One region of the Acidovorax sp. 107 genome, then DNA from elsewhere that is predicted to be linked to it. Evidence: predicted binding sites of a transcription regulator. Region 1 holds the regulator's gene; the other holds the start of a gene.
The links. Region 1 encodes sigma-54, which starts transcription at its own class of promoters, with help from an activator protein. Its sites were predicted from a motif close to TGGCANGNAANCTGCTTT; they were not measured.

Region 1 (5,540 bases):
GCGGACATGGACGCGGCCGAATCCCAGAAAAACAAAAACTGGGACCCGAATTCGCCGCTGTATGGCAAGAACCCGGCCCGCCCCGCCGCGCCCCCGGTGGCCGCGGCTGCGTCAACCCCTGCATCGGCACCGGCCCCTGAGGTGCGCGCCGCCGCATCGGCCGCCAAGCCCGCCGCAAGCAAGCCAGACGCGAAAGCCGAAGCCAAGGCCGAGAGCAAGCCGGGTGCCGACCCCCTGGGCGATCTGGCCGTGGCCAAGGCAGCGGCCAAGGGCAGCGCGGACCCGTTTGACTACTTTGTGCAGGCAGGCGCCTTTCGCACCCAGGCCGACGCAGACGCCCAGCGCGCCAAGCTGGCCATGCTGGGTTGGGAGGCCCGCGTGAGCGAGCGTGAGCAAAATGGCCGGGCGGTGTTCCGGGTGCGCATCGGCCCCTTCACCAAGCGTGACGATGCCGAGGTGCTCAAAGAGAAACTCGACGGCGCCGGGCTGGAATCGGCGCTCGTGCGCGTGCAGCGCTGAAGTGCCTGTCAAAACGGCACCAACGCCAGGGCTGAACTTTTTGTAAAGGGATGTCTCACATCCCGCATACCTGAACCAGGAGAGTCTTTGTCATGAAACGCCGTGAGTTTTCTTTGTCCGCCGCCTCGGCGGTTGCCGCTTCTGCCCTGACGCTGCCAGTGGCCAACCCCGCCATGGCGCAAGCCCGCCAGTTCAAGGAGGGCAAGGACTTCAAGCGGCTGGACAAGCCCGTCGCTCCCGATGCCCCCGCTGGCAAGGTCGATGTGATCGAGTTCTTCTGGTACAGCTGCCCCCACTGCAACGCCTTCGAGCCTTCGCTGGACGCCTGGGTCAAGGCCGCGCCCAAGGACCTCTCCATCCGCCGCGTGCCCGTGGCGTTCAATGCCAGCTTTGTGCCCCAGCAAAAGCTGTACTACACGCTCGAAGGCATGGGCAAGCTCGACGCCCTGCACGCCAAGGTCTTCCGCGCCATCCATGTGGAAAAAGTCAAGCTCGCCAAGGACGACGAGATCCTGGCCTGGGTGACCCAGCAGGGCGTGGACGCCGCCAAGTTCAAGGAGGTCTACGGCTCCTTCAGCGTGGCCAATCAGGTGCGTCGCGCCTCGCAGCTGCAGGATTCGTACGGCGTCGAGGGCGTGCCATCCATGGGTGTGGCAGGCAAGTACTACACCGACGGCACGATGGCTGGCAGCATGCAGACGGTGCTGCAAGTGGTCGAATACCTGGCATCGACGGCGCGCAAAGCCTGACGAGTTGCCGACCCTGTCGGCAAGCTGTCCCAAAGGCCCGCTGATGCGGGCTTTTTTTCGGGATGGGTACCATCGGGTGGCTACAATCATTGCAAGATTCGTGCCCTATGACCCAACGCCTACTCCCCCTCCTGTTGCTCGCAGCCCTGACTGGCCTTGCGGGCGTGGCACACGCCGAAAAGGCCGACCGTGCCAAGCCCATGAACATCGAGGCTGATGCCCTGCGTCACGATGAACTCAAGCAGACCAGCGTGTTCTCGGGCCGCGTGGTGATGACCAAGGGCACCATCGTGCTGCGCGGCGCGCGGCTGGATGTGCGCCAGGACGCCGACGGTTACCAGTACGGCGTGGTCACGGCCGAGGCGGGCAAACGGGCGTTCTTCCGCCAGAAGCGCGACACCGTGACCGGAGCGCCGGACGAGTTCATCGAAGGCGAGAGCGAAGTCATCGAGTACGACGGCAAGGCCGACAACGTGCGCTTCATCACCCGCGCCGAACTGCGCCGCTACCGTGGGTCGGTGCTGAACGATGAGATCACCGGCGCCGTGATCGTCTACAACAACCTCACCGACGTGTTCACCGTGGACGGCCAGAAGGCGCCCGCGTCTTCGGCTGCGGCAGGCGACACCCCCGCGCCCGGTGGCCGTGTGCGCGCCGTGCTGGCGCCCAAGGACCCGCCGCCCGGTGCGGCAGCCCCGGCCCCTGCGCCCGACGCGCCCGCACCGGCGCTGCGCCCCAGCAGCAGCCTTGGCGGCGGCGCCAAGTGAGCGGGCCTGTGGTGAGTACCGGTCCTGATACCCAGGCGGGTGGCCGCCTGGGGCCTGATTCGCAGTCGGGCAGCCGCCTGGAGGTGCAGCACCTGGCCAAGTCCTATGGCAGCCGCAAGGTCGTCAAGGATGTGTCGCTGGTGGTGCAAAAAGGCGAGGTGGTGGGGCTGCTCGGGCCCAATGGCGCGGGCAAGACCACGTCGTTCTACATGATCGTGGGCCTGGTGCGCAGCGATGCGGGCGACATCCGCATCGATGGCCAATCGGTGGCCCACATGCCCATCCATCGCCGGTCGCGCCTGGGGCTGTCGTACCTGCCGCAAGAAGCCTCCATCTTCCGCAAGCTCACTGTCGAAGAAAACGTGCGCGCCGTGCTGGAACTGCAGCGCGCCGATGACGGCCAGCCGCTGTCGCGCGATGCCATCGAAGAGCGCCTGACAGCCCTGCTGCAGGAGCTGCGCGTGGACCACCTGCGTGCCTCGCCCGCCCTGGCGCTGTCGGGCGGCGAGCGCCGCCGCGTCGAGATTGCCCGCGCCCTGGCCACCCAGCCACGTTTCATCCTGCTGGACGAACCCTTCGCCGGTATCGACCCCATCGCCGTGATCGAGATCCAGCGCATCATCGGCTTCCTGAAGGCGCGGGGCATCGGTGTGCTCATCACCGACCACAACGTGCGCGAGACGCTGGGCATCTGCGACCACGCCTTCATCATCAGCGACGGCCGCGTACTGGCCCAGGGCACGCCCTCCGAGATCGTGGACAACGCCGAAGTGCGCCGGGTGTACCTGGGCGAGCATTTCCGCATGTGATGAAGCCTGGACTGTCGCTGCGCGTCTCGCAGCACCTTGCATTGACCCCTCAGCTCCAGCAGTCCATCCGGCTGCTGCAGTTGTCCACGCTCGAACTGTCGCAGGAAGTCGAGCAGATGCTCGACGAAAACCCGTTCCTCGAACGCAATGCCGACGAAGCCCCGCGTGAGGAGTTTGGCCTGGAAGCCGCCGACACGCCCGCACAGGCCGACGACTACAGTGCCGATGATGCTATGTTTTCAGGAGCTGCCAGCGCAAGCAGCACCAGCACTGAAAGCCAAAATGATGCTGAAATCTCCGGTGGAGGCACCGACGAGCCCGACTGGAGCGGCGACGGCACCGTCGAGATGGTGCCCAATGATGCCGAGTGGGGCGGCGACGCCCCCGCCCGCACCCATAACGGCGCCGAGGGCGACGAGGCCGACGCCACCGAACTGGCGCGCTCGCACGAATCGCTCACGGCCTTCCTGCACCGCCAGGCGCTGTCGCTGCGGCTGTCTGACGTGGACACGGCCGCACTGCGTTTTCTCATCGAATCGCTGAACGACGACGGTTACCTGGAAGAGCCTCTCGAAGAGCTGGCGATCAGCCTCGCCGGGCCCGACGACCTGGAGCAGATCGAAGAACTGGTACATCGCTTCACGGTGGCCCAAAGGCTGCTGCAAAGCCTGGAGCCTGTGGGCGTCGGCGCGCGCAACCTGGCCGAATGCCTGACGCTGCAGCTCACCGCCCTGGCGGCCGACGAAGACAGCGATGCCGACCCCGACGCCGTGCAGACCGCGCTGCGCATCTGCCAGCAGCCGCTGGAGATGCTGGCCCGCCGCGACATCCGCCGCCTGACGCAGCTGTGTGGCGATGGCGAGGAGCGCACGCGCGCCGCCATGGCCCTGATCGCCCGCTTGGAGCCGCGCCCTGGCCGCCGTTTTGCCGATGTTGAGCGCAACATCATCATTCCCGACGTCATCGTGCGCAAAGCCGGGCGTGCCAACGGCCGCGATGGCCAGCACAACTTCATCGTCAGCCTCAACCCCGATGTGATGCCCCGCCTGCGTGTGCACGACATCTACGCCGGCGCGCTGCGCGGTCACAAGGGCGGCGAGGGCCACCAGGGCATGCAGCAGCGCCTGCAGGAGGCGCGCTGGTTCATCAAGAACATCCAGCAGCGTTTTGACACCATCCTGCGTGTCTCGCGCGCCATCGTCGAGCGGCAGAAGAACTTCTTCACCCACGGCGAGCTGGCCATGCGCCCGCTGGTGCTGCGCGACATCGCTGACGAACTGGGCCTGCACGAGTCCACCATCAGCCGCGTGACCACCGCCAAGTACATGGCCACGCCGATCGGCACCTACGAGCTGAAATACTTCTTTGGCTCCGGCCTGGGCACCGAAACGGGCGGCAATGCATCGAGCACGGCCGTGCGCGCACTGATCAAGCAGTTCGTGTCGGCGGAAAACCCGGCCAAGCCGCTGTCCGACAGCCAGATCGCCGAGATGCTCAAGGAGCAGGGCATCGAATGCGCCCGCCGCACCGTGGCCAAGTACCGCGAGGCGCTCAAGATCGCGCCGGCGAATTTGCGCAAGGCTTTGTAGACGCTCGGCAGGTGGCGCACTGCCCGCCAGCGCCGCCGTAGTCTTTTCTGTTGTTTCCGTATTACCCACCGCAGCCCACCATGGCCCGCATCGTCTTCGACCTCCCCGCGCACTTCGGTTTTGCCACCGAGCTGCAGATCTACATCAGCCATGTGAACCAGGGCGGGCACCTGGACAACGCGCAGTTGCTCAGCCTGGTGTCCGAAGCGCGCGTGCGTTTCTTCCAGTCGCTGGGCTACCCCGAGGCGGACGTGGGCGGCCTGTCCATCGTCGTGGGCGACATCGTGGCGCAGTACAAGTCCGAAGGTTTCCACGGCGAAACCATGCGCGTGGAGATGGCGCCGGCCGACTTCAACCGCTATGGGTTCGACCTGGTCTTTTGCATGACCGAGAAGACCTCGGGCCGCGAGGTGGCGCGCGGCAAGATCGGCATCGTCTTCATTGGCAAGGCCGACCGCAAGGTGGCGGCTATCCCTGAATCCATCCGCCAGTTGCTGCTGGCGCGCGCCGGCACGCCGGGTTCCCACACGTTGCCCGAGCGCGTATCCTCCCCATCGACATGAACCAACTCCAACTTTTCCTCCCTTGCGCTGCGGGCGTCGAGGGCTTTCTGGCCGACGAGGTGCATGGCATCACCGGCCTCACGGGGCAAGACCTGCTGGTGGGCCGGGGTGGCGTGCTGCTGCGCGCCTCGTGGCGCCAGGCCATGCAGCTCAACCTGCACAGCCGCCTGGCGCAGCGCGTGCTGGTGCAACTTGCGCACCGCCCGTACCGCTCCGAGAACGATCTGTACGGAATGGCCAGCGACGTGGCCTGGGAGATCTGGTTCACCACACGCCAGACCTTCAAGGTCGAGGTGACAGCCCAGCACAGCCCGCTGCAGAGCCTGAACTTCGCGGGCCTCAAGGTGAAGGACGCCGTGGCCGACCGCTTCCGCCACAAGAGCGGCGTGCGCCCCGATGTGAACACCCAGTGGCCCGACGTGCGCATCCACCTGCACCTGACCACCGACGAGGCCACGCTCTACATCGACACCTCGGGCGAGCCGCTGTTCAAGCGCGGCTGGCGCGAGGACAAGGGCGACGCACCGCTCAAGGAAACCCTGGC
Region 2 (5,540 bases), 650 kb from region 1:
GGCCAGCACCGGGGCCGTGGCGGGCACCGACAGGCGCCACAGCGCATGGCCGGGCAGCGCGGCGCGGGCTGCGAACCAAGGCAAGGTCTGCTCGCGGCAGGCGGTCCAGTCGGCGGCGACGGTGGCGTTGTCCATGCGGGTGCCTCCCATGGTCTTGCACGCGGCCTCCACCGCCGCCACGGCGCCGCGCAGGCGCACATACAGGGTGCCTGCGCCTTCGTCCACCGCCGCGTCTTGTAGCCAGCAGCTGGCGTTGAGGGGCAGCGGCTGGCCGCCCCAGGCGTGCAGCTTGCGCAGCGCATCGGCCTGGTTGATGCCCTCGAACCGGAGCGTGGCCTCGCCGGGCGCCACGGGCAGCACCTTGAGGCTCACCTCCGTCAGCAGCCCCAGCGTGCCCCAGGCGCCGGCCATCAGGCGCGACACGTCGTACCCCGCCACGTTCTTCATGACCTGGCCGCCAAACGTCAGTAGCTCGGCCTTGCCGTTGAGCAGCGTCACGCCCAGCAGGTAGTCACGCACGGCCCCCACGCTGGCGCGGGCCGGGCCCGACAGGCCAGCGGCCACCATGCCGCCCACGGTGGCGGCGTCTGCAGGGGTCTTGGCGAAATGCGGGGGTTCAAACGGCAGGCACTGGCCTTGTTCGGCCAGCGTGGCCTCCAACTCGGCCAGCGGGGTGCCAGCCCGCACGGTGACGACCAGCTCGCTGGGCTCGTAGCTCACGATGCCGCGCAGCACCCGGGTGTCCAGCACCTCGCCGTGCAGCGCCAGGCCATGGAAGTCCTTGGTGCCCCCGCCACGGATGCGCAACGGGGTCTGGTCGGCGGCGGCGGCGCGCACGCGCTCAGTGATCGGGGCGAGGGAAAAGTCCATCCGTGCATCGTAGCGGCAGCGGTCGGCCGCACGGCTTGGGAGGAGCGTGAATTTTTTGAACAGCGGGTGTGCAAAGGACTGGCGCACGCCCCAGGCAGCCTCTGCACCACCGCTCACGCCTGTCGTCGCCCCGGCAGCACGCCACCCACCGGTACGAAAAAAGCCCGCCGGTGGTCGGCGGGCTGAAATAACCAGAGGAGTAACGCGCTTGTTCTTATGGCAACGCTGCGGTGCCACCAGACACCGCAGCGCGTAGGGCGCAGGACGATCAGCGGTTGTACGCCGTTTCGCCGTGCGAGGTGATGTCCAGGCCTTCGCGTTCGTCTTCTTCCGAGACACGCAGGCCCACCGTCAGGTCAACCACCTTGTAAGCCACGAAGGACACCACGCCCGACCACACGATGGTCAGCAGCACGGCCTTGGCCTGTGTCCACACCTGGGCAGCGATGGAGTAGTCGGCAGCCGTCACGCCGGTGGCCGTCACCCAGTCCGCCACGAAGCCGGGGCCGCCCAGGCTGGGGGAGTTGAACACGCCGGTCAGCAGTGCACCCACGATACCGCCGATGCCGTGCACGCCGAACACGTCGAGCGAGTCGTCTGCACCCAGCAGCTTCTTGAGGCCGTTGACACCCCACAGGCAGGCAAAACCACCCACCAGACCGATCACCAGCGCACCGCCGATACCGACGTTGCCGGCAGCGGGCGTGATGGCCACGAGGCCAGCCACGGCACCCGACGCTGCACCCAGCATCGAAGCCTTGCCACGCATCAGCGCTTCACCCATGCACCATGCCAGCACGGCAGCGGCAGTGGCCACCAGCGTGTTGATGAAGGCCAGGGCAGCGAAGCCGTTGGCTTCCAGGGCAGAGCCGGCGTTGAAGCCGAACCAGCCCACCCACAGCAGCGAGGCACCGACCATGGTCAGCGTCAGGCTGTGAGGCGCCATGGCTTCCTTGCCGTAGCCAATGCGCTTGCCCACCATGAACGCGCCCACCAGGCCCGCCACAGCGGCGTTGATGTGCACCACGGTACCGCCAGCGAAGTCCAGAGCACCCCACTGCCAGATCTGGCCGGCCTTGCTGGTCATGGCGTCAGCCACTTCCTTGGAGGCGTAGGCATCAGGACCCATCCAGAACCACACCATGTGGGCGATCGGCAGGTAGCTGAAGGTGAACCACAGGACCATGAACAGCATGACGGCGCTGAACTTGATGCGCTCGGCGAACGCACCGACGATCAGTGCGCAGGTGATACCGGCGAACGTGGCCTGGAAGGCGGCGAACACCACTTCCGGAATCACGACACCCTTGCTGAACGTGGCGGCGTTGGCAAACGTGCCCGCCGCGTTGTCCCAGATGCCCTTCATGAACAGCCGGTCAAACCCACCGATGAAGGCACCGCCTTCGGTGAAGGCCAGGCTGTAGCCGTAGATGAACCACAGCACCACGATCAGCGAGAACGTGACCATGACCTGCATGAGGACGGACAGCATGTTCTTGCTGCGCACGAGGCCGCCGTAGAACAGTGCCAGGCCAGGCAGGACCATCAGGATCACGAGGATGGTGGAAGTCATCATCCAGGCGGTGTCGCCCTTGTTGGGCACGGGAGCAGGCGCTTCTGCGGCGGGCGCTGCAGGCGCAGCGGCGGCAGCAGCAGCCGGTGCGGCGGCAGCAGCAGCCGGTGCGGCGGCCTCAGCAGCGGGTGCAGCCGCAGCAGGTGCCGAGGCCTCTGCCGTGGCTGGCGCCTGGGCGAGGACGGCCGATCCGCCGGACAGCAGACTCAGCCCCAGAATGAAGGAAGCAAGCAGTTTTTTCATGGCGTTTCTCTTCTTGGATGGGATGCGGCCTCGCCCTTACAGGGCTTCCTTGCCGGTTTCGCCAGTGCGGATGCGCACCACCTGCTCCAGGTGGGTCACGAAAATCTTGCCGTCACCGATCTTGCCGGTGCGCGCTGCGGTCTCGATGGACTCGATCACGCGGTCCACCAGGTCGTCGGCCACGGCGGCCTCGATCTTGACCTTGGGGAGAAAGTCCACCACGTACTCTGCACCGCGGTACAGCTCGGTGTGGCCCTTTTGGCGGCCAAAGCCTTTGACTTCGGTCACCGTGATGCCTTGCACGCCGATGTCGGAGAGCGCTTCGCGCACTTCGTCGAGCTTGAAGGGCTTGATGATGGCTGTCACCATTTTCATTTTCAGATCCTCCGGAATGGGCGCCACCGGCGCCCATTGAGACTTACAGGGTTTTGGTGAGCGTGACGATCACGCGCGACTTGTTGACCGGGCCGTAGAAGGCCTTCTTGGTGGCGCCGACCACGGCAGCGCCGAGGGACACGCCGCCGCCGAAGTCGTACGCGCCGCCCAGGCTGTAGTCCATGAAGTTGGGGGCCGTGATGTCACCACCAAAGCGGGTGAAACCGACCGAAGCCTTCAGCGTGGTGCTGGGGGCCACTTCCTGGGCAAACGCCAGGTTCAGGTAGCCGGTGTTGCGGCCCTTCATGCCAGGACCGGCGTAGGCGAAGTAGTCCTTGGACAGGGTGTGCGAGTACTTGGCCGTCACGGGGCCGAAGGTGGCTGCGCCATAGACTTCGGTGGTGTTGCCAGCGCTGTTGCCGGGGTAGATGTAGGTCAGCAGGCCCACGTCCAGGTCCACGTCACCGGCCTTGAACTTGTAGCCGCCGTACAGGTCGGATTCGAGCGAGTTGCCGGACAGCCAGTCCACGCTGGAGTTCCAGTTGCCCACGTAGAAACCGGTCTCGCCGAAGGCGTAGTCAAAGCCGCCTTGCAGTGCGGGCTTGACGGTCTTGACCTTGGAAGTGTCCTGGTCCTGGCCGCGGAACTTGTAGTTCGTGGTCAGGCTGACGTTGGCGGTGAGCTGGGCGCTGGCCAGCATGGGAAGGGTTGCAACAAGGGCAACGCCCAGGGTCTTGATGATGGCGCGGGTCATGTTTCCTCCGGTTGGACAAAGTAGGGACAAGCGCTTTAAGCACGGACCGTGCCACACCAAGGTGCATGACGGGCCGCACGGTTGCGTCGCGTTACAACAATCCCCAGTACAGTGGCGGTGAACGCGGTCGGCGCATCGCACTCAACTGGTGCAGACGCCCCGCAGGCCGCGCTAAAAACCTACAAAACGCACCCATCTGGGGAGAAATCGCTTCATGAGTCTTGCTTTGGTGCAAAGCCGCGCCCTTCTGGGGCTGCAGGCGCCTGCAGTCACCGTCGAAGTGCATCTGGCCAACGGTTTGCCCAGCTTCACGCTGGTCGGGCTGGCCGAGGTGGAGGTGAAAGAAGCCCGCGAACGCGTGCGCTCGGCGCTGCAGAACGCGGGGCTGGAGTTCCCATCGAACAAGCGCATCACCGTCAACCTGGCCCCCGCCGATCTGCCCAAGGACTCAGGCCGCTTCGACTTGCCCATCGCCCTGGGCATCCTCGCCGCCAGCGGGCAGGTGGACGCCAGCCGCCTGGCGGGTTACGAGTTTGCGGGCGAGCTGTCGCTGTCGGGCGAACTGCGCCCCGTGCGCGGTGCGCTGGCCACCAGCCTGGCGCTGCAGACGCAGCAGATCGACGCCCAGCTGGTGCTGCCCCCCGGCAGCGCCGAAGAAGCCGCCCTGGTGCCCGCCGCACGCGTGGTGCGCGCCCACCACCTGCTGGACGTGGTACGGGCGTTCCTGCCACCCGGCAGCACGGCCGGTGGCGATGCCGACGTGGCCAACGACGGCTGGACGCGCCTGCAGGCCACCGCGCTCGCCGCCAGCACCACCGGGCCCGACATGGCCGATGTGAAGGGCCAGGCCGGTGCCAAGCGCGCGCTGGAGATTGCAGCGGCCGGCGGCCACAGCGTGCTGATGGCCGGGCCTCCCGGCTCGGGCAAGTCGATGCTGGCGCAGCGTTTTGCCGGGCTGCTGCCTGCGATGACGGTGGACGAAGCGCTAGAAAGCGCCGCCATTGCCAGCCTGGCAGGCCGCTTCAGGCCCGAGGCTTTTGGCGTGCGCCCCACGGGCCAGCCCCACCACACGGCCAGCGCGGTGGCGCTGGTGGGCGGTGGCTCGCCACCCCGACCGGGCGAGATTTCGCTGGCCCACCAGGGCGTGCTCTTCCTCGATGAACTCCCCGAATTCCCGCGCGCTGCGCTGGAGGCCCTGCGCGAGCCGCTGGAGACCGGCCACATCACCATCGCCCGGGCGGCGCAACGCGCGGAGTTTCCGGCCCGGTTCCAGATGATTGCGGCCATGAACCCTTGCCCCTGCGGCTTTCTGGGCTCTACCCAGCGCGCCTGCCGCTGCACACCCGACCAGGTGCACCGCTACCAGGCCAAGCTCAGCGGCCCGCTGCTGGACCGCATCGACCTGCATGTGGAGGTGCCCGCCCTGCCCGCCGAGCAGCTGGTGCAGGCGGCTGCGGGCGAATCCACCGCCAGCATCCGCGCCCGGGTGGAGCAGGCCCGCGCCCTGGCCCTGGCACGCCAGGGCTGTACCAACCAGGCGCTGCAGGGCCAGGCCATCGACGCCCACCTGCACCTGGATGATGCGGCTGCCAAGTTCCTCAACACCGCTGCCGCGCGCCTGGGCTGGTCGGCCCGCAGCACGCACCGGGCGCTGAAGGTGGCGCGCACCATCGCCGACCTCGCGGGCGCGCCCACCACCGAGGTCAGCCACGTAGCCGAGGCCGT

Region 2: the regulator sigma-54 is predicted to act here: its motif matches at 3,852-3,869, upstream of C8C99_RS16115 (TorF family putative porin).

What each region holds. Positions count from the first base shown of each region.
Region 1 is NZ_QBTZ01000001.1:2,806,921-2,812,460, reverse strand. Features, by position in the region: gene C8C99_RS13200 (SPOR domain-containing protein) at 1-519, shown strand, start outside; gene C8C99_RS13195 (thiol:disulfide interchange protein DsbA/DsbL) at 612-1,268, shown strand; gene lptA (lipopolysaccharide transport periplasmic protein LptA) at 1,376-2,035, shown strand; gene lptB (LPS export ABC transporter ATP-binding protein) at 2,047-2,844, shown strand; gene C8C99_RS13180 (RNA polymerase factor sigma-54) at 2,844-4,433, shown strand; gene C8C99_RS13175 (thioesterase family protein) at 4,514-4,996, shown strand; gene C8C99_RS13170 (class I SAM-dependent RNA methyltransferase) at 4,993-5,540, shown strand, end outside.
Region 2 is NZ_QBTZ01000001.1:3,459,536-3,465,075, reverse strand. Features, by position in the region: gene glcE (glycolate oxidase subunit GlcE) at 1-870, opposite strand, end outside; gene amt (ammonium transporter) at 1,139-2,686, opposite strand; gene glnK (P-II family nitrogen regulator) at 2,723-3,061, opposite strand; gene C8C99_RS16115 (TorF family putative porin) at 3,105-3,815, opposite strand; gene C8C99_RS16110 (YifB family Mg chelatase-like AAA ATPase) at 4,030-5,540, shown strand, end outside.